3 regions of the Arthrobacter sp. efr-133-TYG-120 genome follow, and region 1 is predicted to be linked to each of the others. Evidence: predicted binding sites of a transcription regulator. Region 1 holds the regulator's gene; each other region holds the start of a gene.
The links. The regulator Rex, encoded in region 1, represses fermentation and respiration genes when NADH is low (regulators of the CRP and FNR family bind a similar motif). The targets are predictions, from matches to a motif close to CTTGTGAANNNNTTCACAAG.

Region 1 (10,324 bases):
CGGCCTTGCCAGCTGCGCTGCCAGAGGCGTTGTCAGCGGCGTTGTCAGCTTCCACGGATTCGCTGGCGGACTTGTTGGACTTCGTTTTACCTTGCACGGGCTCGCTCATCAGATCGGCAACTTCACATCGGTTTGGAACCAGTACTGCAGCCCGGTAACCCAGGCGCCCCACACTCCCGTGGCCATCAGGATTCCCAAGAGGATCAGGATGCCCCCGCCCATCCGCTGGATCGCGAGGCGATGCTTGCGGAAGAAGGACATGACACCCATCCCCCGGCGGACTGCGAGGGCTATCAAAAGGAAGGGAATGCCAAGGCCAAGACTATAGACAAACGCCAGGAGCGCCCCCTTCGCCGCGGACGATCCCCCGGAAAGGCTCAGCAGCTGAACTGCGGAATAGGTGGGGCCAATACAGGGGGCCCAGCCGAGTCCGAACGTGATGCCCAACAAAGGAGCACCCCACAGACCGGCTGGCGGCTTGGCATGGATTTTGGCGTCACGCTGCAACCACCCGAAGCCGCCTAGGAACACAACGCCCATGATGATCACCAGCACGCCCAGCAATTGCGTGATCCACGCGTTCTGCGGGCCGGTGATGAGGGTCCCCAATTGGCCGAACGCGCCACCGAGCAGGACGAAAATCGCGGAGAATCCGAGGACGAACAGGCCGATTCCCGCGAGCATGCGTCCGCGCTTTTGCTTCTGGAGGTCGACGCCGCTCAGCCCGGTCACGTAGCCAAGGTAGCCAGGCACCAGCGGCAGGACGCATGGCGACAGGAAGGACACGAGTCCGGCCAGCAGGGCCACGGGGATGGCCAGCAGCAAGGAACCACTCAGGATGGTCTCGGCGAAAGGGCTGTTCACGCTGTCCGGGCCACCTACTCGGCAACCGCGGTGGTGATGAGGGCCTTGAGGGTGCTCTTCTCGATCTCGCCCAGGACGCGGGCGGCAACCTTGCCTTCTTTGTCCAGGACGAGCGTGGTGGGCACCGCACCCGGGGGCACAATGCCGGAGACAGACAGGAGCACTGCGCCGTCTTTGTCATTGAAGCTGGGGTACGTGAGCTTGAACGTCTGGTCGAAGGCGTCGGCCGTAGCCTTCTCGTCCCGGAGGTTCACACCGTAGAACTGGACACCTTTGCTCTTGAACTCCTGGTGCAGTTCCTCAAGAATCGGCGCTTCAACCCGGCACGGCGCGCACGCGGCGAACCAGAAGTTGAGGACGGTCACCTTGCCGACCAGGTCCTGCGGAGTCACGGCAGTTCCGTCGAACAACGTGCCCTTGATCCCGACGGCGGCCTTACGGTCGGCTTTGGCGAATTCCGTCACCGAGCCGTCCCCGGCGACGTAGTTCTTGTTGTCGCCGGCTTTGGCTTGCTGGGCCAGGGCGTCTTCCTGGGCACAGGCGGACAAGCCCATGGTCAATGCAGAGAGTGCCACACCACCGACAGCGAGGAAGCTGCGGCGTGAGGTCAAGGCTGCGTTGATTTTCTGGCCGCTGGTCTTGCGGCTGGTGGTATCGCGGTCCATGGTCATGCTCCGGGCGTCTTCGCGGCACCGGGCAGCAGCACGGCGGCGGGTTCGCTGTACTCCACCCGCGCAACCTTGCCGCCGTCGAACACCAGGGAAGTCAGCGACGTCAGCGTGCACTCGCGTTTGCGCGGATCGTGCCACAGGGGCCGGCCCTCCGCGCTGAGGCGCGTGGCGTAGATGGGAAGCTGGTGGCTGACGAGGATGGCTTCGGCGCCATCGCCGCCGAGTTCGATTGCCTTCAGCCGGGCGTCCTCGACGGCGGCACGCATCCGGGCGACCTGGTCCTGGTACGACTCGCCCCAGGACGGACGCAAGGGGTTGCGGTACTCACGCCAATGCTTGGGCTTGATGAATTCGGAGATGTTGGCCTTGAGCCCTTCGAAGTGGTTCTCCGCCTCGATGATCCGCGGTTCCGTGTGGATCTGGAGGTCCAACGCCTGGGAAGTGGGAAGGGCGGTTTCCTGCGCGCGGGTCAACGGCGAGGCGACAAGGTAGACGATGTTCGCCCCCTGCGCGACGCGGGCAGCGAAGTGGTCCGCGAGCATCTTGGCCATCTCGCGGCCGCGTTCGGAGAGGTGAAATTCGGGCAGTCTGCCGTACAGAATGCCGTCGGGATTGTAGACCTCGCCATGGCGGAGCAGATGGACAGTTGCTTGGGGCATGTTTACCAGTTTCTCAAAGAAGGCGGGCGATCTGAAATCTTCTACGTTTCGTAGAACTGAAAGTTTCTTCAGAATGTTCCCTGAAGGTGGAATAAAAGATGCATTTGCATGTTTATACTTGACACAAGGTTCGGTTGACACTTCAACTAAGTACGGCCGAACGACCGATGAAGCTACGATCACACCTTCCCAAGGAGAACCCCATGACTCTTCCCGCAAACGTCACCACCGGCGTCTGGACCCTCGACAACTCGCACAGCGAGATCGGCTTCACCGTCCGCCACGCAGGCATCAGCAAGGTCCGCGGCCAGTTCACCGAGGCAGAAGCCACCCTTGAACTTGGCGGCAGCCTGGCCGACTCCAAGGTCGCCGCAAGCATCCAGACCGCCAGCTTCGACTCCGGCGACGCCAACCGCGACGGCCACGTCAAGGGCGAGGACTTCTTCGATGTGGAGAAGTTCCCGGAAATCACTTTCGTCTCCCGCCACGTCAAGGCCAACGGCGACAGCTTCGACCTCGTGGGCGATCTGACCATCAAGGGCGTCTCCAAAGAGGTCACCATCGAAACCGAGTTCAACGGCGTAGCCGTTGACCCGTTCGGCAACACCCGCGCAGGCGTTTCCGGTGAGACCACCATCAGCCGCAAGGACTTCGGCCTGACCTGGAACGCAGTGCTCGAGGCCGGTGGCGTCCTGGTCAGCGACAAGGTTGTCATTAACCTCGAACTGGCCTTCATCGCACCTGCCGCCTAATCCACCAGGTTCCCAATCCCCCGGGCTAACGGACTGAATGGCGCCTTCGGGGCTGCACACGATCGCGTGCGCAGCCCAGGAGGCGCCATTTTTTGCTCGCGGTGTCACCCGCCTATTGTTCGGGTAAAAGCCGATACTTAGCGGCGAATTAGCCAAGAATTTCCTATGAATCCTTAAACCTCAGGTCTAAAGTGATGCCATGAGTAACCCAAACGAAGCTCCTCAGCCTCAGCAGCCCGGAGCCCAGCCACCGCAGCCCGGCAATGTCCCTCCTGCGGGTTACCAGCCTCCGCAGGGATACCAAGCACCTCCTTCTTACCAAGCGCCTCCCTCTTACCAGCAGCCCGCCCCCGGATACCAGCAGCAAGGCCAACCCGCCTATGGCATGCCAGCGGGTCCGAATACCGCGCCGCCGGCAGGGCTCGGCTACGCGGCCCCCGCGCGGAACACTTTTGGACTCGACTTCAACAACATCGCGCAGCGCTTTCGGGACACCACCGGAGTCCCGCAGCAGCTAACCATCTCCTACTGGTTGTGGGTCGCGGCTGCCGCCCTGGGTATTGTTGCCAGCTTCCTCAACATCTTCACGATGCGCGGCCTCTTCGGCGAGATGATGGTGGGCCCTGGCATCGTGGGCCTGATTTTCAGCCTGGTGTTCGCAGCCCTCTACCTCTTCATTGCCATTCGGCTCAAAGAGGGCTCCCGCTGGGCGCGACTTGTCCTGACCATCCTCGGAGCCTTCGCGGTGATTTCCCTTCTGGTCCAGGTGGTTACCCTTAACCTCAACTTCATCGGATCGGCGGTAGCCGTCGCGGCTGCGGTCTTGATGTGGCTTCCGGAGTCCAGGAAGCACTTCGTATAACCACCAACGCAGCACCCATGGCTGAAGGCCGCGGCCGGTCCCGAAAGGACCCCGCGGCCTTCCGTTTGTCCATGCAGGATTCACGGGAGCTCCGCCGAAGCTTGTTCAGCGAGAATTCTTCCCGTGAATCATCACCAGCGCTGTGCCGTCGGGGTACGGTGGAATTAAGCCGAGCTGGGGGCGGGGCACGTTGCACCCGGCAGCCGTATCTGCAGTCGACACGCAAAGGAATGCCATGAGCACCCCTCCGTACCCGCCGTCCACTCCGGACGAGAATCCCACCCCTGAGGAGCCGAAATACGGCCAGCAAACACCTCAGCAGGGTCAGCAGCCGCAATACGGCCAGCAAACTCCGCAGTATGGCCAGCCTTCCGCGCCTCAGTACGGCCAGCAGACACCGCAGTACGGCCAACAGGCACCCCAGCAGCCGCAATACGGCCAGCCTTCCGTGCCGCAGTACGGCCAGCAGGCTCCGCAGTACGGCCAGCAGCCTCCACAGTACGGGCAGCAGGCTCCGCAGTACGGCCAGCCTTCCGTCCCGCAGTACGGGCAGGGCGGCCCCGTCACTTGGCCGAGCCAGCAGCCCGCTGCGACGTCCGGAGTCCCGCAGCTGGTCAACACGGCATTCCTGATGATTGTCGGCGCGGGTGTGCTCTCATTCATCAGCGCACTGATCCTTGCCTTCACCGGCGGCGACACCTTCACCGCGATGATGGAACAGTCCGCTGCCCGGCAGGGTCAGGCGCTGCCCGCCGGCGCAATGCAGAGCATGCAAGGCGCCGTAGTCATTGGGGCACTCATCGGCGGCCTCATATCTTTGGGCCTCTACGCACTTGTTGCTTTCCCTGTCCGTAAGGGCAAGAACTGGGCCCGGATCCTAGGAACCGTCTTCGCCGCAATCTCGCTCGTTGGCCTGTTTGGTGGATCATTCACTTTCGGCCTGCTTTACGGAGTGGCCCAGCTCATCACCATCCTCTTGGGCATCGCCGCGATCGTGATGCTCTATTTGCCGGCCTCGGCGCCGTACTTCCGGAAAGCCCAGCCGTTCGCGAACCCTTACGGCCAGGCGCCGTACGGCCGCTAGGCGCTAGACGCTAAAACCAAAACAACGGGTGCAGACCCGGTCCGGCCTAAATGGCCTGGCCCGGGGTCTGTGCCCGTTGTGCGTGATACGCCAGGATCTGGAGCTCAGTGGCCATGTCCACTTTGCGCAGATTCACGTACGGAGGAACTTGCAGCAGCACCGGGGCAAAGCTGAGGATGCTGCGGATACCCGCGCTGATCACGCGGTCGCAGACGCCTTGTGCCACCGCGGCCGGGAGGGCCAGGACAACCATGTTGGTTCCGGTCCGCTGAAGGACCGTTTCAAGATTGGCGGCGTCGCTGACCCGCAGCCAGCCGACCTCGTTCCCGATAATCATGGGATCGGCGTCGAGGATCGCCACCACGTCGAAACCGCGCGACTCGAAGCCGCCGTATCGTGCCAAGGCCTTGCCCAGGTTGCCGGCGCCCACAATGGCCACTTTCCAGTCGTGGGTCAGGCCGAGCGCCGCCGCGATATGCCGGCTCAGGTATTGGACCTCGTACCCGACGCCACGCGTTCCGTAGGAGCCGACGTAGGAGAGGTCTTTGCGCAAGGTGGACGAACTGACTCCGGACGCTTCGGCCAACGCCTCGGAGGAAACCCGTTCCACGCCTTCACCGAGCAGGGAGTTCAGAGCGCGCAAGTAAAGCGTCATCCGGGCCACAGCCGCGGGCGGTATCTGCTTCGCGGCAGACTCCTTGTCCCCGGGTACAGCCTCGGCGGACGGTTCCAGCGCAGTCACGTTCTTCTCCATTGCGTCGCTTTGTTTTCCCACTCTATTGCCAACAAAGCTCTGCACGCATGTTCAGGCGGCGATGGCCTTCTTCAGGACCCGCACCAATCGTGCCTCATCGATTTTCCAGAAATCCCGCTGGATTCCGTCCACGAATACCACCGGGATCTCCTCGGCGTAGCGCTCGCGCAGTGCCGGGTCAGTGTCGATTGACTGTTCGGTCCACGTGAGCCCAAGGCTTGAGGTCACGCGTTCGACGGCGTCCCGCGCCGCGGCGCAAAGGTGGCAGTCAACTTTGGTGAGGAGTACGACGTCGGGATTTGGCATGGTTCAACGGTATCGCTTCAGCGTCGTCACGGCAGTCGCGAACGGCAGGGGGCCGGACGATTGACTAGACTCGAGGCATGCCCGTCGAGAAGAACGCCGTTGTGGCCACCGCGCCGGCTGCAACGCAGCAACACGGCGAAGCCGCATTCTTCGACGTCGACAACACCCTCATGAAGGGTGCCAGCCTCTTCCACGTTGCCCGGAAGATGTATGAACGCAGGGCCTTCACGCTCTCCCAAGCCGCGGGCTTTGCCTGGAAGCAGTTCAAGTTCGTGCTCCGGGGCGAAAAGATGGAGGACGTCCATTCCGTCCGGGATTCCGCGCTGATCCTCGCGGCCGGTATCAAGGTGTCCGATATCAAGGAGCTGGGCGAAGAGGTCTATGACGAGATGATCGAGTCGCGGATCTGGCCCGGTACCAAGGCCCTGGCGGAACAGCACCTGCGTGTTGGCCGGAAGGTCTGGCTCGTCACCGCCACGCCCATCGAAGTTGCCACCGTCATTTCCACGCGGCTCGGCCTGACCGGCGCCCTGGGTACCGTGGGTGAGGTTGAAGATGGCGCTTACACCGGCCGGTTGGTGGGCGAGATCCTCCACGGGCCAGCCAAGGCCGTGGCCGTGCAGCGCGTAGCGGACGAAGAAGGCCTGGACCTGAAGCGCTGCTGGGCGTACAGCGATTCGCATAACGATATCCCGCTGCTCACGTTGGTGGGCCACCCCGTGTGCATCAATCCCGACGCCGGGCTTCGCCGCCACGCGCGGGAGAACAACTGGCCTGTTTACGACTTCCGTTCCGGCCGCCGGGCAGCCACGCTCGGCCTCAAGGCCGCGACCGTCGGAGGCGCCGTCTACGGCTTGTGGCGGGGCTTCTCCAAGTTCCGCAGCCCGAGGGCCTAACCCCAGCAACCCTCGCTCACATATACCCGCCTCCCCGGCAACCCTCGCTCACATATACCCGCCTCCCCGGCAACCCTCGCTCATATATACCCGCCTCCCCGGCAACCCTCGCTCACATGATGTGACGACCGCAGTTCCGGCATGTGCCCACATACCTGAGCGAGCGTTGTCGAAACGGCCGACATATGTGAGCGAGCGTCACCGGGGACGGACGCAAAAATGCCCGCCGCCTTGAGAGGCAACGGGCATTCACGCTGTAGGAAGTATCTCTACTTCTTATTGCGACGCTGGTGGCGGGTCTTGCGAAGCAGTTTGCGGTGCTTCTTCTTGGCCATACGCTTGCGGCGCTTCTTAATAACTGAACCCACGTAAGTTCCTTACCAAACTAGATTGAGATTCTGTCTGCTGGGTGAGGTCCTTGAACTGAGCAACAGACTTTACAACTGACAGATTCTTACAATGACGTAAAACGTTCCTTAACAGGGTACCGCTTATCGGGGGCACCCAATGACCGCTGGCCCTTGAGGGGACCAAGCGGGGCTCAAGCCGTCTCTGAGTGTCCGTCGACGACCGCGCCCTTGAGGTACTGGCTCACGGCATCTTCGGGGACCCGGAATGATCGTCCAAATCGGACGGCCGGCAATTCTCCCGAGTGGACCAGACGGTACACGGTCATTTTGGAAACCCGGAGGACTTCGGCAACTTCAGCCACTGTCATGAAACGCGCGTTCGAGAAGTTAGTCTCTGCGGACATTTCTCCATATTCCTTTGCTCTCAGCGGTTAGCGGCGAACCCCAGCATTCATTACCTGGTGTGCCGATGCTGAGCCATCAAACAACCATGTGCTAGATACTCTAGAGGCTGCTGGTACCAAAGTGAAAGTCTTTCGTCCAAGTGGAGACTAGGTTTCACTTAGTTGGAAGCAGCTATCCGACGCTTTCGGGCCGAGGCCGCCAACTGGTTCAGGACGGACACCGTGACGTCCCATTCCATGCAGGCGTCGGTGACGCTCTGGCCGTACACCAGCTCTTGTTCGCCGGCCGACTGCCGCTCCACATCCAGGTTCTGCGCCCCACCGACAAGGAAGCTCTCCAGCATGACGCCGGCGATCGGCGAAGCAACGTCATCTTCCAACTGCGCGCCGATCTCCAAGGCGACTTCGGCCTGGCGGTGGTGGCTCTTGCCGCTGTTGGCATGGCTCGCGTCAACGATGAGCCGCGGGTTCAAGCCCTTTGCCGAGAGCTTCTCCGAGGCAGCGGCAACCTGGTCCGCGGCGTAGTTCGGTCCCTTGCGGCCGCCGCGCAGGATCACATGGGTGTCCGGGTTGCCCGAGGTCGCCACGAGGGCGGCGCGGCCCTCGCCGTCGATCCCCAGGAACGCCTGGGGTGCCGCAGAGGCGCCGCAGGCATCGATCGCGACTTGGAGGTCGCCGTCGGTCCCGTTCTTGAAACCGATCGGCATGGACAGTCCGGAGGCGAGCTGGCGGTGGATCTGGCTCTCGGTGGTCCGCGCACCGATGGCGCCCCACGCCACGAGGTCGGCCATGTATTGCGGGCTGATGGGTTCCAGGAACTCGGTGGCCGTCGGCAGGCCCAGGGCCGTGACTTGCTGGAGGAATCCACGGGCAGCACGGAGTCCGGCCGCGATGTCGTGGCTGCCGTCCAAGTGGGGATCGTTGATGAGGCCCTTCCAGCCGACCGTGGTGCGCGGCTTCTCGAAGTAGGCCCGCATGACGATGAGCAGGTCTTCCTTGTGCTTCTCCGCCTGGCTGACCAGCCTGCGCGCGTATTCCAGGCCGGCCTTCGGATCGTGGATGGAGCACGGTCCCACGATCACCAGGAGGCGATCGTCCACGCCGTCCATGATGGCGCGGACTCCGTCGCGTCCGCGCTCGACGACGGCGGAGGCCTTAGCGTCCAGCGGCAGTTCCGCGCTGATTTCCTGCGGCGTGGGGAGCGGCTCGAAGCGGCTGACGCGCAGGTTCGACGTCGACTGCGCGCCGGGATTTTCGACGTCGGCATTTAGTGTGGTGGGCTCTGCGGCGATGCTGGTCATGAAAGGGGTCCTGTTCCGGAGAGGAGCGGACCCTACTCAGAGCCCGCCTGGAAATGGCGAAGGGCAGAGAATGATCTCTGCCCGGTTGGCTCTGAAGGAAAGTTGGATGCGTGTCAGTTAGACGCGGGCCCCTCCAGAGCCAACGAAAAATACGCATACCAACGCTTAGTCATAGCGAAACCATAGCGGCAGGCTCCGGATTCCCGCAAATCGAAATGCAACGACATCAAGGGAAACCGTTTCCTCACTCACTATAAACTTCACCTCAGAACACACGTCGCCGCAGCATTGGAACCGGGCGGCATCAGCTCCAGGAAGGAAAGCATGCCAGGCAGAAGGAACACCCGGCGGGTGGGCATCGCAGATGTGGCATCCATGGCCGGCGTTTCGCATGCCACGGTTTCCCGCGTCATGAACGGAAACACAACCGTGGACGCGGACATTGCCGCCCGCGTGCGCGCAGCCGCTTCCGAGCTGAAGTACAAGCCGAACCCGGTAGGCCGAAGCCTGGCCCTGGGGAAAACGGACACTATCGGAATCGTGGTGCCGGACCTGTCCAACCCCACTTTCCAGGCCATCCTTCGCGGGCTGAGTATTGCCGCCGCCCGCGACGGCTACCGCGTGTTGATCGCCGACTCGTCCGAAGTTTCCAGCGAAGAAGCGATCCTCGCAGGGGAAGCCCGGAGGCGATGCGACGGCGTCGTTCTTTGCGCCCCCCGCATGAGCGACGCCGACCTGGAAGAACTCGCCCCCACGCTCTATCCCCTCGTCCTCATCAACCGCACCACCGAGTCGGTGCCGACTCCCAGCCTCGTAGTGGACTACGGCCAAGGCATCCAGGAGCTTGCCGCCCACTTGGTGGAATTGGGCCACCGCAAACTGGCCTACCTGACGGGACCGGACCGCAGTGCGTCCAACGTGCAGCGCCTCCGTGGGCTCGAGAAGTTTACGGCCGAATTCCCGGATGTCGAACTGCAGTTCATTCCCGGAGGGAACACGTTCGACGCCGGATTCGAGTCGAGCGATGCCGTCGCCGCCTGCGGCGCCACCGGCATCCTTGTCTTCAACGACGTCGCGGCGATGGGCCTCTTGAGCGGACTCAGCGAGCGCGGGATCCGCGTGCCGGAGGACCTGTCCCTCACGGGTTTCGATGACATGCCGTTCGCCCGGTACACCATGCCTCCGCTAACCACTGCGGCTGTACCGATTTCCGACCTCGGGGACCTTGCGTGGCGCCGCATGCGGGAGCAGATCCAGACCAACGACGCCGCCTCCCCCACGAACTACTTCCCGCCCCGGATTGAGCTCAGGGGAAGCACTGGACCCGTCAAGGCCTAGTTTCCCCAAGGGCCTTCCCCAGCCCGGCTTCCCGGTAGTAGCCCTCGATGTGCGCGGCCACGAGCGTCGCCGCCCGGCCGCCG
Region 2 (10,324 bases), on a different contig from region 1:
CGGCGGAGCCGTTCGCCTCCAGGAAGGACCGCAGACCCAGTTCGATCCGGGCGCTGTAGCGCAGCGACTCGTGCCGGGCACCGCCGGCACGCAGCTCCGGCGCCACCTCGTAGAGGCGCTCGTACTCCGCGACGAGGGCGTCGACGTCGTACTCCGGCGCGCCGTGCACGGCGTCGGCGAGTTCGTTGACGGACCACGTGTTGACCGAGACGCCGAAGCGCAGCTCGGCTTCGGTCTTGTCCCCTTCTGTGACGGCAACGTTGCGCATGTTGTCCCCGAAGCGGGTCAGCTTGAGGGTGCGCACCGCGGCCCAGCCGGCGGAGGCGCGTTGCCACGCGCCCACCTGGCGCGTGACCTCGGGGTTGGAGACGTGCCCGACGACGGTCTTCCGCGGCACGCCGAGGCGGGACTGGATGTACCCGAATTCGCGGTCGCCGTGGGCTGCCTGGTTCAGGTTCATGAAGTCGAAGTCGATGTCCGCCCAAGGCAGGGCCACGTTCGCCTGGGTGTGCAGGTGCAGGAGCGGCTTGCGGAGCAGGTCCAGTCCCTGGATCCACATCTTGGCCGGGCTGAACGTGTGCATCCACGCGGTCACGCCGATCACGGCGTCGTCCGAGTTCGCTTCCAGAGCGGTGCGGCGGATCGCGTCCGCGTCCGTCAGCACGGGCTTCCAGACCAGCTTGACCGGAACATCGGAGGACGCGTTCAGTGCTGCGGCGATCTCCTGGGACTGCGCGGCGACCTGCTTGAGGACGTCCTCGCCGTAAAGGTGCTGGCTGCCGGTGAGGAACCACACTTCGTAGTGTTCGAGGGACGTGTTGTGGGCGATGGGCATGCGTTTCTCCTTGGAGGTTCGTGGGTGGCGCGCGTCAGCGGCCGTAGACGTTCTGGTAGCGGCTGTAGAGGGACTCGATCTGGCCGGCGTCGATGGGCAGCGGTTCACCGAGCTGCCGGGAAATGTGGACCGTGCGGGCCACTTCCTCGCACATCACGGCAGCCTTGACGGCGGAGCGGGCGTCCTTGCCGATAGTGAACGGTCCGTGGTTCTGCATCAGGACAGCCGGTGAATGGGACGCCCGCAGCGTGTCCACGATCCCGCGGCCGATCGAGTCGTCCCCGATCAGCGCGAACGGGCCCACCGGGATGGTGCCGCCGAATTCGTCGCCCATCATGGTCAGTACGCACGGGATAGGCTCCCCGCGCGCAGCCCACGCCGTCGCGTAGGTGGAGTGCGTGTGGACGACCCCGCCGACGTCGGGCATGTTCCGGTAGACGTAGGCGTGCGCTGCGGTGTCCGACGACGGCGAAAGGTCCGGATTGCCCCACGCCCCGTCGCCATCGCCGGCCACGGGAACCCCGTGGAGGTCCGTGACCACCATGAGTTCGGGCGTCAGCGCATCGTAGGAGACCCCGGACGGCTTGATGACCATCAAGTCATGCCCCGGGACGCGGGCGGAGACATTGCCCGCGGTCCAGACCACCAGCTCGTACCGGGTCAGTTCGGCGTGCAGCGCGCAGACCTCGCGGCGGATCGTGGCAATGGTGTCCAGCAGGGCGCTCATGCGGAGACCCCCGCGGTGAGGAGCGTTTTGCTCGCGTTCCGCTGGATCTTCTTGAGCCGGTGCATGACCTCGTTCGCTCCGCGGCCGAAGTAGTCATGCAGGGTCCGGTATTCGCGGAACAATTCCTCGTAGGCGGCGACATTTTCCGGGATCGGGGTGTAGACGGCGCCGGGCTCGGATCCCATGGCAGCCGCAGCTTCCCGGATGTCCTGGTACTCCCCCGCAGCGACGGCGGCGTGGATCGCCGAACCCAGCGCGGGACCCTGGGTGGAGCCGATCGTGGAGAGGGGCAGCCCCGTGATATCGGCGTAGATCTGCATCAATAGCGTGTTTTTCAGCAGCCCTCCAGCCACGATGAATTCCTTCACCGGCACCCCCGCGTCCCGGAAGGCATCCACAATGGTGCGGGTGCCGAAGGCCGTGGCCTCCAGCAGCGCCCGGTAGATGTCTTCCGGGCGGGTTGCCAAGGTCTGGCCCACGATCACTCCGGAGAGTTCGTGGTCCACCAGGACGGACCGGTTCCCCGAGTGCCAGTCCAGGGATATGAGTCCGTGTTCACCGATCTCCTGGGTGGAGGCGAGTTCGGTGAGGTATTCGTGGATGCCCAGGCCCGCGGCTTCGGCAGCTGCATGATATTCGGGCGGCACGCCGTACTTGGTGAACCAGCCGAAGATGTCGCCCACCCCGGACTGGCCGGCCTCGTAACCCCAGAGCCCGTCCACGATCCCGCCGTCGACCACTCCGCACATGCCCGGCACCTCACGAAGCTCGGAGCCGTTCATGACGTGGCACGTGGAGGTGCCCATGATCGCGACGAGCTGTCCCGGTTCCACGGCCCGCGCGGCGGGCGCGGTGACGTGGGCGTCAACATTCCCGACCGCGACGGCGATCCCGGCCGGGAGGCCGGTCCAGCCGGCGGCTTCGGCAGTCAGGTAACCCGCGGCGTCACCCAGGCGGCCAATGGTGTGGGCCAGTTTGGTGTCGACGAAGTCCTTGAAGCCCGGGTTCAGGGAGGCCAGGAATTCCCCGGACGGGTAGGCGCCGTCCTGGTAGATGCCCTTGTACCCAGCGGTGCAGGCATTCCGCACGTAGTTCCCGCACAGTTGCCAGACGATCCAGTCGGCGGCTTCCACCCAGTGGTCCATCGCCGCATACGCGCCCGGGTCCTCCTCCAGGAGCTGGAGTCCCTTGGCGAACTCCCATTCCGAGGAAATGAGCCCGCCGTAGCGCGGCAGCCAGGCCTCGCCCCGCTCGGCGGCGAGTGCATTGATGCGGTCCGCCTGCTCCTGGGCCGCATGGTGGCGCCACAACTTCACATACGCATGCGGCCTGCGGGCGAAGGCGGTCAGCTCGTTCAGTGGAGTGCCGTCAGCCTTCACCGGCACCATCGTGCACGCCGTGAAGTCCGTGGCAATCCCGACGACGGCGGCCGGATCGATCCCGGCGTCGCGCACCGCTGCGGGAACCGCGTGGCGCAACACGTCGCGGTAGTCTTGCGGCACCTGCAGCGCCCATTCGCCGGGAAGGCGGACAGCCGGGCCAGCAGGCTCGCCCGCCAGATCGGCCGGCAAGGCCTCCGTGATGACCGCGTGGGGGTACTCAAACACTCCGCTTCCCAGTTCCTTGCCATCCCTGACCCGCACCACCACGGCCCTGCCGGAAAGCGTGCCGTAGTCCACGCCGATGACGTAATGTTCGTTGCCGTCCGCTGTGACGTCCATGAAGTCCTCCAATAAGCCAGCCCGCAGCCTTGCGGATTGGTTCCATTGTGAGCGCTAACAAAATTCACGTCAAGCCGTCCTTCCCACATGAACATGAATACGATCAGGCGGGAGCCGACGTACTTTGGCGCACCACCAACTCTGGCTCCACCACCGTGGCGCCGACGCTTTCCCCGCCCTCGATACCGCTCAGCATGAGGTCCATGCAGCGCCGCCCGAGCTCTTCGAAGTCCTGGCGTACCGTGGTCAAAGGCGGCGTGAAATAGCCTGATTCGGGCTGGTCGTCGAAACCCACCACCGAAACATCCTCGGGCACCCGGACACCGGCTTCGTTGAACGCACGCAGCAGGCCCAGGGCCATCTGGTCATTTCCCACAAAAAGCGCCGTGGCGGTCCTTTCGCCGGCAAGCTTCCTGCCAATGTCATAACCGCTGCCGGCGCTCCAGTCCCCCACCACCAGCAAATCGTCCTGAAGGCCAGCCGCCTGCAAGGCCTCGCTCCACCCTTCGGCCCGGGCGACGCCGTCGATCCAGTCCTGCGGGCCGGCCACGTGCCCGATCCGGCGGTGCCCCTGCTCCACCAGATGCCTCACGGCCAATTCCGCGCCGCGCTTCTGGTCCACCATGGCTCCGCCGACCGACGCGTCGCCCAGCGACCCCACGGCCACTACGGGAACCCCGGCCTTCACTTCCGCCAACGCCAGCAGGGTGTCCGAATGGGGAACGATCACCACGATTCCGTCCACGGACTGGTCCAGGAAATGCCGGACCGCATCAAGGATCGCCTCCCGGTTGACCGCCCTCAAGGCTGCGATGCTGACGAAATAGCCGGCATCCCTCGCAGCCTGCTCGACGCCCAGCAGGGTGTTCGCCGGGCCGTACTGCGCCAGCTCGCTGGCCAGGACCCCGATGGTCTGGGAACGGCGGGTGACCAGGCTCCGCGCAGCAGTATTGCGCCGGTATCCCAGCTCGGCGATGGCGGCCTCGACACGCTCCCGGGTGCCCTTGCTGACGTTGGGGTGATCATTGATCACCCGTGAAACGGTCTGGTGCGAGACTCCCGCCAATTCCGCTACGTCTTCAAGCCGTGGTAAGCGCCCGCTGCTTTTTGTCATGGAGCTATTCTGCGTGACCTGGAGGCCAAGCGACGAACAGGACCGCAGCGAGTCCACGCTGAGCTACCGGCCAGTACAAGACCACGGGCATGCCGGGGATAGACTCGATTCAAGCCCAACAACCACCATTTGAGGAGCCCCATGCGCGCCACCATCATCCACGGTCCCGGCGACATCCGCGTTGAAGACCGTAACTACCCGACGGTCCAGCTGCCCACCGACGTCGTCGTCAAAGTCACTGCCTCCTGCGTCTGCGGATCGGACCTTTGGCCCTACCGCGGCGTAAAGCCCACCCACCAGCCTTCGGCCATCGGACATGAATTCATCGGCACGGTGGAAAGCATTGGCGACGACGTCACCGCCCTGGCGCCCGGCGATTTCGTGATCGCTCCGTTCGTGGTCAGCTGCGGGGCCTGCCCGCAATGCTTGAACGGCGTCACAGTTGCCTGCGATCATTTGGCAGGTTGGGGCGGCAAGGATGACAGCGGTCACGCGATCGACGGCGGCCAAGGCCAGGCCGTGCGCGTGCCGCTCGCCGAGTCCACGCTCGTCAAGGTTCCCGGCATCACGGAACCCGACGACGCCCTCCGCGCGAGCTTGCTGACGCTCTCGGATGTGATGGCCACCGGCCACCACGCCGCCCTCGCGGCGAAGGTCGGCCCCGGCAGGACCGTCGTCGTCGTCGGCGACGGCGCAGTCGGGCTCTGCGGCGTGCTCGCAGCAAAGCGGCTCGGAGCAGAACGAATCATCGCGATGTCGCGGCATGCCGACCGCCAGGCTATTGCCCTTGAATTCGGCGCAACAGACATCGTCGCTGAACGTGGCGAAGATGGCGTAGCCAAGGTCCGCGAATTGCTGGGAGGCGTTTTGGCCGACTCCGTGTTGGAGTGCGTCGGGACCAAGGAGTCCATGGAACAGGCACTGCACAGTGTCCGCCCGGGCGGCGCCCTCGGCTTTGTCGGTGTCCCGACAGGCGGAGCTGAGGCCCCCTTGCGCTACTTGTTCGACACGAACATTTCGATTGCCGGCGGCATGGCCCCGGCCCGCACCTACATCCCGGAACTGCTCGCCGACGTGCTTGACGGAAAGATCAACCCGGGCAGGGTCTTCGACACCGTGATGCCGCTCGAGGAAGCGCCCGAGGCCTACCGCGCCATGGACGAACGGCGCTCCATCAAGGTCCTGCTCACTCCCTGAGGCCATGGGCGGAACCCGCAGCTTCTTGCGGGATAGGTGGACTGTGGCGTGCACGCGGGAACGGCGAGAGAATCCATATAGGAAGCCTCGCCTGAACCCAAAGGAGCGAACAAAATGATCACTGGTGCCCCTGCGCGCCCGGTGGTTAACCAGGACGGGTATTTGCCCATCGAGGATCACGGACTCATTGGAGACGGGTCCACCTGCGCTTTGGTGGGACGGGACGGCGCCATTACCTGGCTTTGCTTGCCGGAATTCGACAGTCCACCGTTCCTTGCCGGGATCCTCGACGCGGAATCAGGCGGCCGTTTTGAAATAGCTCCTGTTCGCACCCTGGCATCCTCCCAGCGCTACACCGAGGATTCCTGCGTGCTGGTCACGTCCCTTGTGTCCGATCGTGGCGTGCTGCAGGTGACGGACGGGCTGACGTTGCGTGCGGGTGCCGACTTGTCGGAGCCGGTGCCGGCCGGCCGTTCCGAACTCCTGCGGCACGCTCGAGCCGTGGGCGGCGACGTCCCGCTGCGCATCAGCCTGATACCGAAGACCGGTGTCACTTTTGACACCCTGGCTACCGGCTGGAGGTTTGATTGGCGGCAGGACGGAGTCCACGAGGTCTACCTATGGTCTTCCGTTGAACTCATCCCCGACGGCCGTGGCCTGTCCGCCGAGTTGACGCTTCGCGCGGGAGAGACCCTGACCATGGTCCTGCACTGGTCCGGGCGGTTCCGGCTCCGTCAGCATCCGGAGAGCAAGAAGCTCATTGACCAGACCGTGTATGCGTGGCGCCGGTGGGCATCAAACCTGGATTGCGAAGGCTCCCAGGCGGAGTTGATGAAGCGTTCGGCCCTGACGCTGAAGATGCTGGACCACGCCGAGACGGGGGCCATCTTGGCCGCCGCTACCTCTTCGTTGCCGGAGTGGCCGGGAACGTCCCGGAATTGGGATTACCGGTACACATGGGTGCGCGACGCCTCGTTCTCCAACTATGTGTTCAGGCGCATTGGCGATCCCAGTGATGCGGACGTCTTCCTTGCCTGGGTCCTGACCAACGTCGAGCGGGACGGTGCCCCGCACGTCATGTACGCCCTGGACGGTTCCCAGCCGCCCGATGAGGTCGAGGACCCGCACTTGCGCGGATACCGCGGCTCGGCCCCGGTCCGGTGGGGAAACGGCGCCCGCCACCAACTCCAGCACGATGTGTACGGTGAAATCGTCGATATCGCCTACCAGTGGTCGGGCAGCGGCAAGCGAGTGGATGAGCGGCTCTGGGCCGCATTGGTACCCATTGTGGAAATGGCCATCAGGAGCTGGAGGGTTCCCGACTCGGGGCCTTGGGAAATCCGGGACAAGAGCAGGCCCTTCACCTACTCGGCGGCGTTATGTTACGTCGCGATCGACCGCGCCATCCAGATCGCGCGCAGGGACGGGCTTCCCTATCCCAAACGCCGGTGGGAGGCCACTGCCCGTCAAATCCGGCAGGCTGCCCTGACACAATCATGGGATCCCCGGCGGCGCACCTTTACCGAGAACCTAGGTGGCAACGGCGGTCTCGACGCGTCGCTCTTGACCCTTCCCGTCCGCAACGTCATTGATTTCGACGATCCCCGGATGGTTTCCACGACGAAAGCGATCGCGGCGGAGCTCGACGCCGGCAACGGACTTTTGTTCCGCTACCTGCCATCGGTTTCTCCCGACGGTCTGCCCGGAAACGAAGGGGCGTTCCTCCTCTGCAGCTTCTGGCTGGTGGACAACCTGGCAGGACAAGGGCGCGTGGATGAAGCCCATGAACTCTATGAGTCCCTCTGCAGCCGTGCGAATTCACTGGGGCTGCTACCGGAGCAGATCCACCCGGACACCGGAGAGTTCCTCGGCAACTTCCCGCAGGCGTTCAGCCATGTGGGCGTGCTGGCCAGCGGCCTGCGCCTGCTGAAAGCGGAGCGGCGGGCCGCAAAGGCTGGCGCTACCACGCGGAATCAGGGCTAGCGGCGAGGGGCGAAGCCGATGCGTGCGTGGTGGGTCCGGGAACCAGCTCCGATTGAATCCGGGCCGCTTGTCTGGGGCGAACGCCCCGATCCTCAACCAGGAGTGCATGAGCTTCTGGTCAGAGTCCGGACCTGTGGTGTCTGCCGCACGGATCTGCATCTGGCAGAGGGCGACCTCACCCCTCGGATGCCGAATGTAGTCCCCGGCCACGAAGCGGTAGGAATAGTCAGCGAGGCGGGCGAAGGGTGCGTGAGGTTCCGGCGCGGTGACCGGGTCGGAGTGGCCTGGCTGGGTGGAACCTGCGGGAGCTGCGGGTTTTGCCGCCGCGGTGACGAGAACCTTTGCCTCTCCCCCGTCTTCACGGGTTGGGACAGGGACGGTGGCTATGCCGAACAACTCACGGTGTCCGAGGATTTTGCCTATGCCATCCCGCCCCGGTTTTCGGACGAACAGGCAGCCCCTCTGTTGTGCTCCGGCATCATCGGGTACCGGGCGCTCAAACGGGCCGCTGTTCCGGAGGGCGGCCGACTGGGCATCTATGGTTTCGGAGGATCCGCCCATCTCACGGCGCAGATGGCGCGCCACCAAGGGGCGCAGGTGTACGTGATGACGCGTTCGGAGTCTGCCCGTGAACTGGCGCGGAAGCTGGGTGCGGTGTTTGTGGGCGACGCGTACGAATCCCCGCCAGACCCACTCGACTCGGCGATACTGTTTGCCCCTGCCGGGGACCTCGTCCCTGTCGCCCTCAAGGCATTGGGCCGGGGCGGGACCCTCGCCATTGCCGGCATCCACCTCAGCGACATACCGCCCTTGAACTATTCCGCCGACCTCTTCTATGAGCGGCAGCTCCGCAGCGTCACTGCCAACACCCGGGCAGACGGCGAAGAATTCTGGTCCCTGGCCGCGGAAATCCCGCTGGCTCCCACCACGACGGCGTATCCGTTGGCTCAGGCCGACCAGGCGCTCCGGGATTTGGCCGCTAGCCGTGTTACCGGAGCTGCCGTCCTGACAGTCTGAACAGCGGATGTCCCCGCATCGCAGACAAGCAGACGGGATCATAAACGGCGATCGGCGGGTCCGATAACGGCCCGCCGGTCGGTATTCCGCTGTTCAGCGTTTCAGCACATCGCGTTGAAGACTTCAGTGCGAAGGGCTGACCATGTGATGCCGATGTTCCTCGGTGCTGGGCTTGATCGCCATCGCGGTGACGACGAGCGCCACCAGGCCAGCGATCCACGATGTCCAAGCGACTCCGGCTTGCATGGAGTACGAGCCTAGCCACGGCGAAAGGAACAGCAAGGCACCAAAGGCCGCCTGCACCCACTCCATGACCGGCGTTCCGGGCATGGCCAGATTGATCACACCGCTAACGATCAGCAAAGCGCCGAATACGACCATCAAGGCAGCCGACGAGCCGGCGGCCGTGGTCCAGATGACCGATAAAGCAGCATAGAGACCGGCGACAACCGTGACCCAATCCTGCCATCGCGTCCATTTCTTCATTGAACCCACCTCTGTGATGTGGACTGCATTCCGGGGCACCAAGCAAGTGCTCCGGTATTGGTGTAACAAAATCCGCGCGCAGCTACTTCCCGACAGACGCGTGCGGTATTGGACCGCCGTCGTCGAATCCTGCCGCGCGCGAAGCCTTGCTAAGAGGGGACTTCCGGTCTAGAACGTAGTCATAGAGCAACATCGACGGACGTGCCCGGCGTCGCCCGGCACGTCCGTCCGGAGAGGACCCCGTGATATCGAGTCGCTGGTCGTAAAGTCGCAGTCAGCCCGGTGCTGACTCAGCGACGTCCGTTGGTGCGAACCGCCGTGGCCTCCGGCGTGGACTTGCGTCCGCCGCCAACGCCCAGGTTCCGGCCCGACCCCGCCAGGTCGCCTGCAGTCGCAACCAACAGAAGGAAAGAAATGCTAAACATGAAGGTCCCGGCACGAGGCGCCGGAACCGCCTTCATTGCAACCATCGCTATCACGGCACTCGCCGCGTGTTCGAGCACGGGCACATCTTCGTCGTCGTCGAGCACCGCAAGTTCCGGAGGAGCTGTACCGCAGATATCTGCGGATGCGTTCACGGCCGATTTCTCGGCAATGAAACAGCTCACGTCGCTCGCTTCACAAGGCAAGGGCATGGTGGGCGTACTGCTGCCGGACACCACAACCTCGGCGCGATACGTGACTTTCGACGCCCCGTTCCTGAAGAAGGCATTCGAAGCCGCGGGACTCGATTCCTCCAAGTTCAAAATCGACAACGCGCAGGGCAGCGCAAGCACGATGCAGACCCAAGCCGAGGCTGATATCACGGCCGGCGCATCGGTGCTGCTTGTGGACGCCCTGGACTCCGGTTCGGGCGCGGCCATCGAGGCGGCCGCCAGTGCGCGCGGCGTCAAAGTGATCGACTATGACCGGCTCGTCAAAGGCGGGACAAAAGATCGCACCTATGTCAGCTTCGACAACGTCAAGGTTGGTCAGCTCATCGGCCAAGGCGAAATCACGTGCATCGCTGACTGGAAAGTCACCAAGCCAAACATCCTGGTCATGGATGGCGACCCGACCGACAACAACGCGAAGCTGTTCGCCGAAGGTTACAACGGCGTACTCAAGCCGCACTTCGACAATGGCGAGTACGTCAACGTAGGAGAGCCGGCGGGCACGTGGACACCGTCAGTGGCTCAGACGACGTTCGCCCAGCAATACACTGCCCACCCGAACATCAACGCGGTTGTCACGCCGAACGACGA
Region 3 (10,324 bases), on a different contig from region 1:
GAGGCAGTGTTCGTCCCGGCTCCGGGTCCCGATACGGCCACAGCGCAGAAGATTTCCAAGCAGATCGCAGCCGGCCCGGAGACTCCGGAGGACACGTGATCTGGGGCACCTTTTCGGGAAATTTCAGCCAAACGGTCAAAAGTGGCAAAACCACCCCTCAAGACGGGGTATAGTTTTTGTCGTTGCCTTCGCAGCTAACGGGTCATTCCGAAAGCGCAAAAGGCTCATGGTGGGCGTAGCTCAGTTGGCAGAGCGCCTGGTTGTGGTCCAGGAGGTCGCGGGTTCAACCCCCGTCGCTCACCCTCATGAGGTCGGTAGCAGTTTATCGATCGCAGCCAAAGGCCGTACTGGTTATCCAGTGCGGCCTTTGCTTTGTTCCGGCCGATTCCGGCCATTCCAGACCCGAGAACCAGAGGAACACCTGACATGACCGTCCTGCCAGTCACCATCTGGGGCGAACCCGTGCTTCACCGCCGGGCGAGCGAGGTGGAAGTGTTCGACGACGAGCTGCGCACCTTGATTGCCGACATGTTCGAAACGAACGAGGCGGCCAACGGCGTCGGTCTGGCGGCACCCCAGGTGGGGGTAGGCAAGCGGATCTTCATCTTCAAATACGCAAACGACGACGACGCTCCGGACGAAGGCGTCCTGGTGAACCCGGTCCTCACCCTCTCCAAGATCCCTGGCGCCCTTCCCGATCCCGAGGAAGACGTCGAAGGCTGTTTGTCCTTCCCAGGGGAGCACTACCCCCTGCAGAGGGCCGATTGGGCCCGCGTCCAGGGCTTCGACGGCCACGGCCAACCGGTGGATTTCGTCGCGACCGGTTGGTTCGCGAGGGTCATGCAGCACGAATTCGACCACCTCGACGGCAAGCTCTATGTGAACCGCCTGGTTGACCGATACGCCAAGAAGGCGATGAAGCAGGTCAAGAAGAACGGCTGGGGAGTGCCCGGGCTGAGCTGGATGCCAGGTGTCGACCCGGACCCCTTCGGTCACTGAGCGATGACGGGCGTCGCGCAGGACGAATTGTTCACGCTTCTCGACATCCAGGGCGAGGACGCTCTTGAGTGTGCCTCGCTGCTGGCGTCACCTCCTGGAGACGGCACTCGACGGGCCCTTGCCAGCCTTGACGCCCGTCTGGGCGTCTTTCCGAGCACGTCCGCCTCCGCCGATGGCTGCACGGAAACGGACTGGATCGAGGCGCTCCTGCGCTTTGCGCCCGTAGTCCACGGCCATCATCTTTCCCTTGGCATTCCGCCGGAATCGTCCGCCGCGATCCTGGCCGATGTGGGACTGAACCTTCGAATCAACCGAAGGGTCCATGGTCGCTTCGGCTTGGACACGTGGGCATGGCTGACCCTCCACATGGCCGGAAACATCTTCCGTATCGGCCGCCTGCAATTCCACCTTGTCCGCAGCGACGAGGAAGGCTCCGCCGCCGCAAGTGACTCCTGGGTGCTGGGTGTGCACATCCCCGAGGATGGCGGCCTGTCCCCTGCCCTCGTGGACACGAGCTTCAGCCAGGCCAGGGAGTTCTTCGACCGTCACTTCCCGCACAAAGCGGTCTCCGTGGCGAGCTGCGACTCCTGGATGCTGGACCCCTACCTGGCCCGGAAACTCCCGCACAGCAACATCGCCGCTTTTGCCCGCCGATTCACCCTGGACCGCTGCTCAGACGCTCCGGGCGACGCTGTCTATTTCACTTTCCGGCAGCGCGGCATGGAAAACCTCGATCGGCTCCCCCGCGAGACCTCGCTTCAGCGGGTGGTGCTGGAGAGGATCGACGACGGCGGGGTCTGGCAACTTGGACACGGCCACCTGGTGCTTCCCGCAGCACGGAGCACCCCGGCCTGAAGCGGCCACCTCGCGGCCTCAGTTGGCTACGTCGCCCTGATGGTCCGCTGGCCGGGGCACGAGTCCAGGACGCGCTTCATGGCGTCCTTCTCCGCCTGGGTGACCCAGAGCCGGTACGCGGCTTTGACGGAAACCTGCCGCGCGACGTAATGGCAGCGAAAGCCCTTGTTGGCAGGGAGCCAGCTCGCGACGTCGCTCGCGCCTTTCTTCACGTTGGCGGGCCCGTCGACGGCAATCAGGTTGAGGGGGTCATTGGCGAGGCTTTGGCGCTGTTTGGCGGTGAGCTGCTGGGCCCCCTTCTGCCAGGCGTCCCCGAGAGCCACCACATGGTCGATCTGTACGGCTGAGCTGCTTTCGGAGCCCCTGCGGAAATGGATGTCTTCGCCGATGTACGGCTCACGCAGTTCCCCGGACGCGATCCTGCATTTCGAGCCTGCCGTGAACTCCGCTGCCGTAAGATCCCGCCTCAGGATGTCGTTCCTGGTATCGCAGCCGTTCCGGTCGACGTCGAGCCACGCCTGGCCGAATTCATTGCGGTCGTAGTTGTCCTTGGCGGCGCGCCCCTTCACGGGAAGTCCCTCCAGGGCATCAACCGCCGAACCGAGGGGCACCGACTGAACAGCTTCCACCGGCTTCATCCACTCCGGGTCGAAGACCGGAGCTTCCGTTGGCCCGTTGACCGGGCCCTGTCCCACTGAGAACTGGCCGTCGGTGAAGAACCACCCGACGCCGGCAAGCCCACCCGCGATGATGAGAATCACCAGTACCCAGGCCTGCCGGGAGTGGCGGCGGGCACGTCGATAGGCGGCCCAAGTGGTGCTCAAGGGATTGCGTCCTTTCGGGCAGGAATACGTCCCTTGAGACTAGTTCAGGCGCTGTTCGCCGACGCTGATATCCACAGTGTGGAGGACAAGTCACAGTGTCGGAACAATCACAGCGCAAGCTGCAGGGGCGGCTTACTGCTCCCTGGTGACACGCTTCAGGTCTTCGGCGGCCAGCTCGAGAAGCGACCCCAATTGGATGACCCGCTCCTCGGAGATGTCACCCGCTGCATGTGCGGCCTTGGCTTCGTCGAGAAGCCGCTGGGCTTCCTTGAGATTGGCGCGCGCTACGTCCAGTGCGTGTTCAAGGGTTGTTTCGTGTTCCAGAATCTTTTCGCTTTCCATGCGTCCATTCTGGTCAGGTTTCCCGGCTGATACCAGCGCATCAGCCGGGAATACCCTGTGTCTTTCCTGGCCTCGGCCTAGGCCGCTAGACGCCGGCGGGCTCCAACGTTGCCTTGGGTTCAAGGTTCACCGCGACGCCGCGTGCCGGGAACGACGGCGGGTTCACGCCGGCCATTTCTTCCATGACGCGGACGACCTGGCAGGAGTAGCCGAATTCGTTGTCGTACCAGACATAGACCACGAGGTGCTTGTCGGTGGCGATCGTGGCGAGGCCGTCCACGATGCCTGCACGGCGGGAGCCCACGAAGTCCGTGGAGACGACCTCGGGTGAGTCGATGAAGTCGATCTGCTTGCGCAGCTCCGAGTGCAGGGACATTTCACGAAGGTAGTTGTTGACCTCGTCCTTCGTGGTTCCCTTTTCAAGGTTCAGGTTCAGGATGGCCATGGACACGTCCGGGGTGGGAACGCGGATCGCGTTGCCGGTCAGCTTGCCCTGCAGTTCCGGAAGGGCCTTCGCCACAGCCTTGGCCGCACCCGTTTCGGTGATGACCATGTTCAGGGCGGCCGAGCGGCCGCGGCGGTCACCCTTGTGGAAGTTGTCGATCAGGTTCTGGTCGTTCGTGAACGAGTGCACGGTTTCCACGTGGCCGTGGATGACGCCGAACTTGTCGTTGAGGGCCTTGAGCACCGGGGTGATGGCGTTCGTGGTGCAGGAAGCCGCGGTGACGATCGTGTCCGAGTCCTCGATGGAGGAGTGGTTGATGCCGTGGACGATGTTCTTCAGCTCGCCCTTGCCCGGAGCCGTGAGCAGCACGCGTGCGACACCCTTGCTCTGCAGGTGCTGGGAGAGGCCTTCGGCGTCGCGCCAGCGGCCCGTGTTGTCCACCACCAGGGCATCCTTGATGCCGTAGGCCGTGTAGTCGACGGTGGAGGGGTTGTCCGAGTAGATGACCTGGATCTGGACGCCGTTGGCCGTGATCGTGTTGGCGGCCTCGTCCACGCGGATAGTGCCCTCAAAGGAACCGTGCACCGAGTCGCGACGCAGCAGGCTGGCGCGCTTGACGAGGTCGTTCTCGGCGCCCTTGCGGACCACAATCGCACGCAGGCGCAGGCCGTGGCCGCCGCCGGCCTTTTCGATCAGGAGGCGGGCCAGCAGGCGGCCGATGCGGCCGAAACCGTAAAGCACGACGTCGGTGCTGGTCCGGTCGTCCGCGCCGCGGCGCCCGACAACCTCGGCAAGCTCGGCGCGGAGGAAGTCTTCCAGGGGCGTGCCCGCGGCCTCGGCCTTGTACTTCTCGTTCAGGCGGGCGATATCGATCGCAGCGGCCCCGAGGTCAAGTTCGGCCAGGATGTTCAGCAGCGGCGCGGTCTCTTCGAGACGGAGTTCGTCCTTGCTCATCCGGCGCGCGAAACGGTGGGCTTTCAGGATGTTCATCGACGACTTGTTGATCAAGCTGCGCCCGTGGATGCTCGTCACCACGTTGTTCTCACGGTACAGCCGGCCGATCACCGGAATCATGGCCTCGGCCAGCGCTTCGCGGCCCATCCACGTATCAAGACAAGAATCTGATGACTGGCTCACAGAACTACCTTCCTAGGGTCAGCTACATACGTCCTCGTACGTAGATGGCGGCCGCCCGGAGTAATCCTGCGGCACTGGCATCGGCGGGACTTCGGTCTGCCCGGACACCTTGAACGCTGCAAAGAAAAACCGCCGGCTGCGAACGCAGAACCGGCGGTGGAACTTCTACGTTCACTGTCCATTCTAAGGTCTGGCACGGGACGACTTGGCCGCCGGAACGCGTGAAATCACTCACATAGGCGAAGGGATGGGTTGACCGATACGCCGGGTTCTGTCCTCCCTGCCGTTGCCGGCGAAGGAGTGGCGACCATCCATCTACGAACGCCGTTGCCGACGCCCTCCAGCGGCCTACCCGGACACTCGGGCGAGCAGCCCTCGATCGTGCCCTGTCTGGCCTTGCTCCGGGTGGGGTTTACCTAGCCTCCCTGGTCACCCAGGGAGCTGGTGGTCTCTTACACCACCGTTTCACCCTTACCTGCTGCCTGCCTGTGCTGGCACAAGCAGACGCGGGCGGTCTGTTCTCTGTGGCACTGGCCTGCGGGTTACCCCGAGTGGGCGTTACCCACCACCCTGCCCTGTGGAGCCCGGACGTTCCTCGAGCCACTCACGTGGCGCGCGGCCGCCTAGTCAACCCATCCGCCCTACAGTCTACCGGCGTCGGGCCCTGCGCATTTCCGGACGGCACTGCCGGAAGGTACCGCTAGGCAGCTGGCGCCCGTATTACTGGCAATACAGCTAATATCGACTGGTGCTGATTCTGCTGCCGCCCTCCGAAGGCAAGACCCCCGCTGAGAAGGGCTCCGCCGTCGAATGGGAGTCCCTGAGCTTTCCGGAACTCAACAGCTACCGGGCCAAAGTGCTCGACGCGCTGGGCCTGGTCAGCGCGCACGAGGACGCCCTCGCCTTGCTGGGGGTGGGCGCGTCCTTGAGGGACGACGTCGAACGCAATACCCGGCTCCACGCCGAACCCGCCGCCCCTGCCCATCAGGTGTATTCCGGTGTCCTCTACGACGCGCTTGGCTACAAGACCCTGACGCCGGCACAGCGCCGCAAGGCGGTGGAGTCGATCCTTGTGGTGTCCGCCCTGTGGGGCGCCATCGGTTTCGGCGACCGCGTGCCCGCCTACCGCTTGTCCATGGGAACGGCACTGCCCGACGTCGGGCGCCTCGCGTCGTTCTGGAAGCCGCAGCTCACCGAGGCCCTCGCCTCGCTGGTGGAGGGCGAGCTGCTGGTGGACTGCCGCTCCAGCACCTACGCGGCGGCTTGGGCTCCGCCCGCGGCGCAGACGGTCTCCGTCAACGTCTTTTCCGAGTCCAATGGCAAACGCACCGTCGTCAGCCACTTCGCCAAGCACACACGCGGCGAACTGGCCCGGCACTTGCTGAGCCGCCGAGGAAAGGCGCCGGGGACGCCCGAACAACTCCTCAAGGCAGCCTCGGAAATCTGGACGGCGGAGTTGACGGAAGGCACCGCCCGCAAGCCGCACACCCTCAGCATCATCCTCCCCAACTAACTAGCACTAGATGTCGTTTTGACGCCTCATAACGACATTAACTGCGAGCTAGTTGGGTGGGGAACAGGCGGTTAGTTCCACTCGGCGGAGCGCACCAGGATGCAGCCGGAGTCGGGGCAGAACACGATCTCGTCCTCGGCCGCGGCCTTGACCTCGGCGAGGTCGCCGGGGCTGAGCGTCATTCCCGAGCCTTCGGACTTGCCGTGGAAAAGCCGGGCGGCCCCCACACCGCGCTTGGCAAGGGTCTTTTCGTAGATGGCCAGCATCCCGGCGTCGAGCCCTTCGGCGAAGCCGGTCCTCTGGGCGCGTACATCCGTCTCTTCGGAAACAATCTCGGCGATCGCGGCGTCCAGCTCGGCACGGATCCCGGAGAAGGACCCCTGGATATCATCGACGATCTGCTGTTGCGCCGCTTGGCGCTCCCTGAGTCCGTCCAGGCGTTCGAGGATTTCCAGCTCGACATCCTCAAGGTCCGAACGGCGCTTGTTCAGTGATGCGATGTCGCTTTGCAGCGCGACGAGGTCCTTGGAAAGTCCGGTGCCGCTGTTCAACCTGGCTTCGTCCCGTGCAATGCGGCTCGCCACTTGCTCGACGTCGGCCTCTGACCTGCGCAGCTCTGTTTCGGCGTCGTGGACGGCAAGTTTCGCGGTTCCAAGCGCGCCGTTGGCCACACTGAGGGCGTCCTGAAGATCAGTGATGCGGGGGTCTGTCTCCAACGTGCGGCGGCGGTTCGCCAAGGATTTGAGCTTCGCATCCAACCCCTGCAGTTCGAGCAATTTCAACTGTTCCGCCGGTGCTGCCTTGGCCACGCTTACCTCCGCTTGATCGTGCCGGGGTTGGTATTCAGCCCCAGCCAGGCCTTGGGCCTGTTTGTCTCGACTCTATCGCCTAGGGCGCTCCCCTGCCTCGCCCGCCAGGCCTAGCCGGGAGTCAGAATGAAGTCCCACGGATCGCTGTTGGTGGTTGCCACACGGATCTCGACGTCGTGGCCCTGGTCCGCGAGCACGTTGCCGAGCGCTTCGGCCGCGGCGGGCAACCAGAGCCACTCGCTCGCGAAATGCGATACGTCAACAAGGTACGGCCTCCCGTCAACGGCAGCTTCGCGCGCCTCGGACGCCGGGTGGTGCCGCATATCCGCGGTGACGTAGATGTCCGCCTGGCTGGCCCGGACGGCGTCGAAGAGGCTGTCTCCGGCGCCGCCGCAAACGGCCACACGGCGCACCAGCCCGTCCTTGTCCCCGGCGACCCGCACGCCGCCGGCCACCGAAGGCAGGATCTCGAACACCCGCGCGGCAAAGTCTCCCAGGGTCATGAGTTCGGGCAAGTCGCCGACCCGGCCGATCCCCTCTTCCGGCAGGCCGTGGGCCGCAGGCGCCAGCGGGACAACGTTGTCCAGCCCGAACGCGTCGGCGAGGACATCGGAAACGCCACCGACGGCGGAGTCCCCGTTGGTGTGCACGGTCAGCAGCCCGGTACCGGACTCAATGAGCCGATGGACGGCGAGGCCCTTGGCGCTCGTGGCAGCAACGGAGGTGACGCCCTTGAGCAGCAACGGATGGTGCGTAACGAGGAGCTCGGCGCCCCATTCAATGGCCTCTTCAATGGCGGCGAGGGTCGGATCCACGGCGAACATGACCTTCGTGACGGTAGCGGTTGGCCGTCCGACAACCAGTCCTACCTCGTCCCATTCCTCGGCAAGCGATTCCGGCCAGAGCTCCTCCACTGCCAAGAGGACCTGACCGAGCGTGGGGGTACCTGGCGTCCCGGCTGCACCGTTCTCCGATTCTTCCCCGGATCCCGTATCTGCAACCGCGGTGTTCACAGCTTCCATGCATTACATTCTTGCGCATCCGGCGGCCAAGTCGCGCTTGCGGCCATCGGACTGTTTGAGATTGTTGTCACCGGCGGGATCTGCTCCGTCACACTCCCGTAAGGTTGTGCGGGAATCATCCAGGACTCCCGGCCATTGAAGAGATCATGAAAACTTTTGTACTTGGCGGAGGCTGCTTCTGGTGCCTCGACGCTGTCTATCAGAAGACCAAGGGCGTCAGTTCCGTGGTTTCCGGCTACACGGGCGGGCACATCCGCAACCCTGACTATTACGACGTCTGCTCCGGCATGACGGGTCACGCAGAGGTCGTCGCAGTGACTTTCGACGAGGACATCATTCCGGCGGACATCATCCTCGACATGTTCTTCGCCTTGCACGATCCCACCACGCTCAACCGCCAGGGCTACGACGTCGGAACCCAGTACCGTTCCTCGATGTTCTACACCACCACTGAAGAAAAGATCCTCTTCGAGGAAGCCATCCTCCGGAACCAGGAACTGTGGTCCAAGCCGATTGTGACCGAGGTGAGCAGGCTGCCGGAATTCTACGAAGCCGAGTCCATCCACCAGGACTACTACGCCAAGTTCCCCGAGCAAGGTTATTGCCAGGTCATCATCAACCCGAAGCTCGCCAAGGCCCGGAAATATTACTCTTCGTGGCTCCGCGCGTAGCAGCGTGTAGCACCGCTCGTTAGGCTGACCTCAGCAGTAGCTATTTCAGCGAATTCAGAGAATAGGCATGATTACATGGCACGGATCTACGACGACGTCACCCAGCTGATCGGCGGAACCCCCCTGGTCCGCTTGAACAGGCTCACCGAAGGCTTGGACGCCACGGTTGCCGTGAAGCTGGAGTTCTACAACCCCGCCAACAGCGTCAAAGACCGTATCGGCGTGGCGATTGTCGACGCCGCCGAGAAGTCCGGTGCGCTGAAGCCGGGCGGCACCATCGTCGAAGGAACGTCGGGCAACACCGGCATCGCGCTGGCCCTGGTCGGTGCGGCACGCGGTTACAAGGTCATCCTGACGATGCCGGAAACCATGTCCACCGAGCGCCGCGTCATGCTGCGCGCCTACGGTGCGGAGATTGTGCTGACCCCCGGCTCTGAAGGCATGCGCGGCGCCGTCGAGAAGGCACAGGAGATCGTCGCTAACACGGAGAACTCCATCTGGGCCCAGCAGTTCGCCAACGAGGCAAACCCGGCAATCCACCGCGCCACCACGGCCGAGGAAATCTGGGCGGACACCGAAGGCGGAGTGGACATCTTCGTCGGCGGCGTCGGCACCGGCGGCACCATCACCGGCGTCGGACAGGTCCTGAAGGAGCGCAAGCCCGAAATCCAGATCGTGGCCGTTGAGCCCAAAGACTCCCCCATCCTGAACGGCGGCGCCCCGGGCCCGCACAAGATCCAGGGTCTCGGCGCGAACTTCATTCCGGAAATCCTTGACACCAACGTCTACGACGAGGTCCTCGACGCAACCCTTGAGGACTCCGTGGCCACCGCACGCGCCCTCGGCACCAAGGAAGGCATCCTGGGCGGCATCTCGGCCGGCGCGGCTGTCTGGGGTGCGCTGGAGCTCGCGAAGCGTCCGGAGAACAAGGACAAGCTCATCGTGGCAATCGTTCCCGACTTCGGCGAACGTTACATCTCCACCGTGCTTTTTGACGATATTCGCGGCTGATTGCGGACCCCGCGCAACCGCTTTCTTTCATTTCCTGTAGAAAGGTCTTTGTGAGCTTCTTCGCAAGACTTATGGAGGACCTCGAGGCCGCCCGGTCACATGACCCGGCGGCCCGAGGCTCCTTTGAGAACTTTTTTGCCTACTCCGGCCTGCATGCCATCTGGGCGCATCGCCTGACGCACAAATTGTGGCAAAACCCCGAGCTACGCTTCCCGGCGCGGCTCATTTCCCAGCTTGCCCGGTTCCTGACCGGGATCGAGATCCACCCCGGCGCTACCATCGGCCGCAGGTTCTTCATTGACCATGGCATGGGTGTGGTGATCGGTGAGACGGCCGAGATCGGCGAAGACGTCATGATCTACCACGGCGTGACGCTGGGTGGCCGTTCCTTGGCCAAGGTCAAGCGCCACCCCACCATCGGAGACCGCGTCACCATCGGAGCCGGGGCCAAGGTCCTTGGTCCCATCACCATCGGCGCGGACAGTGCCATCGGCGCCAACGCCGTCGTGGTCAAGGACGCACCGCCTGAGTCGATCATCACCGGTGTGCCCGCAACGTGGCGGCACCGTGATGCCAAGAGCGAAACGAAACCCGCCGTCGACCCCGCCGAGTACTACATCGAATACCGGATCTAGCCGGAAAAACGTTTGTAGGCGTTCCAGAAAACGGTGTCGAAGGCCCGGTCGGGAAGCACCC

Region 2: the regulator Rex is predicted to act here: its motif matches at 3,328-3,347, upstream of araB (ribulokinase).
Region 3: the regulator Rex is predicted to act here: its motif matches at 4,821-4,840, upstream of QRN51_RS17890 (glyceraldehyde-3-phosphate dehydrogenase).

The regions. Positions count from the first base shown of each region.
Region 1 is NZ_JARVRI010000017.1:131,547-141,870, forward strand. It holds gene resB (cytochrome c biogenesis protein ResB) at 1-109, opposite strand, end outside; gene QRN51_RS12065 (cytochrome c biogenesis CcdA family protein) at 109-864, opposite strand; gene QRN51_RS12070 (TlpA family protein disulfide reductase) at 879-1,529, opposite strand; gene QRN51_RS12075 (histidine phosphatase family protein) at 1,532-2,194, opposite strand; gene QRN51_RS12080 (YceI family protein) at 2,398-2,946, shown strand; gene QRN51_RS12085 (hypothetical protein) at 3,146-3,808, shown strand; gene QRN51_RS12090 (hypothetical protein) at 4,044-4,892, shown strand; gene QRN51_RS12095 (redox-sensing transcriptional repressor Rex) at 4,939-5,646, opposite strand; gene QRN51_RS12100 (glutaredoxin family protein) at 5,698-5,952, opposite strand; gene QRN51_RS12105 (HAD family hydrolase) at 6,030-6,848, shown strand; gene QRN51_RS12110 (30S ribosomal protein bS22) at 7,118-7,216, opposite strand; gene QRN51_RS12115 (helix-turn-helix domain-containing protein) at 7,390-7,602, opposite strand; gene QRN51_RS12120 (3-deoxy-7-phosphoheptulonate synthase) at 7,761-8,903, opposite strand; gene QRN51_RS12125 (LacI family DNA-binding transcriptional regulator) at 9,228-10,241, shown strand; gene QRN51_RS12130 (FadR/GntR family transcriptional regulator) at 10,231-10,324, opposite strand, start outside.
Region 2 is NZ_JARVRI010000010.1:101,318-111,641, forward strand. It holds gene araA (L-arabinose isomerase) at 1-835, opposite strand, end outside; gene QRN51_RS06195 (L-ribulose-5-phosphate 4-epimerase) at 870-1,562, opposite strand; gene araB (ribulokinase) at 1,559-3,283, opposite strand; gene QRN51_RS06205 (LacI family DNA-binding transcriptional regulator) at 3,387-4,397, opposite strand; gene QRN51_RS06210 (zinc-dependent alcohol dehydrogenase family protein) at 4,539-5,594, shown strand; gene QRN51_RS06215 (glycoside hydrolase family 15 protein) at 5,709-7,577, shown strand; gene QRN51_RS06220 (zinc-dependent alcohol dehydrogenase family protein) at 7,596-8,594, shown strand; gene QRN51_RS06225 (SPW repeat protein) at 8,718-9,080, opposite strand; gene QRN51_RS06230 (hypothetical protein) at 9,371-9,658, opposite strand; gene QRN51_RS06235 (sugar ABC transporter substrate-binding protein) at 9,675-10,324, shown strand, end outside.
Region 3 is NZ_JARVRI010000032.1:13,170-23,493, reverse strand. It holds gene orn (oligoribonuclease) at 1-99, shown strand, start outside; tRNA gene QRN51_RS17915 (tRNA-His) at 230-302, shown strand; gene def (peptide deformylase) at 427-999, shown strand; gene QRN51_RS17905 (acyltransferase domain-containing protein) at 1,003-1,854, shown strand; gene QRN51_RS17900 (HNH endonuclease family protein) at 1,881-2,678, opposite strand; gene QRN51_RS17895 (hypothetical protein) at 2,811-3,020, opposite strand; gene QRN51_RS17890 (glyceraldehyde-3-phosphate dehydrogenase) at 3,106-4,602, opposite strand; RNA gene rnpB (RNase P RNA component class A) at 4,847-5,237, opposite strand; gene QRN51_RS17880 (YaaA family protein) at 5,351-6,115, shown strand; gene QRN51_RS17875 (zinc ribbon domain-containing protein) at 6,187-6,924, opposite strand; gene QRN51_RS17870 (Nif3-like dinuclear metal center hexameric protein) at 7,035-7,946, opposite strand; gene msrA (peptide-methionine (S)-S-oxide reductase MsrA) at 8,093-8,617, shown strand; gene cysK (cysteine synthase A) at 8,693-9,628, shown strand; gene epsC (serine O-acetyltransferase EpsC) at 9,679-10,263, shown strand; gene QRN51_RS17850 (oxidoreductase) at 10,260-10,324, opposite strand, start outside.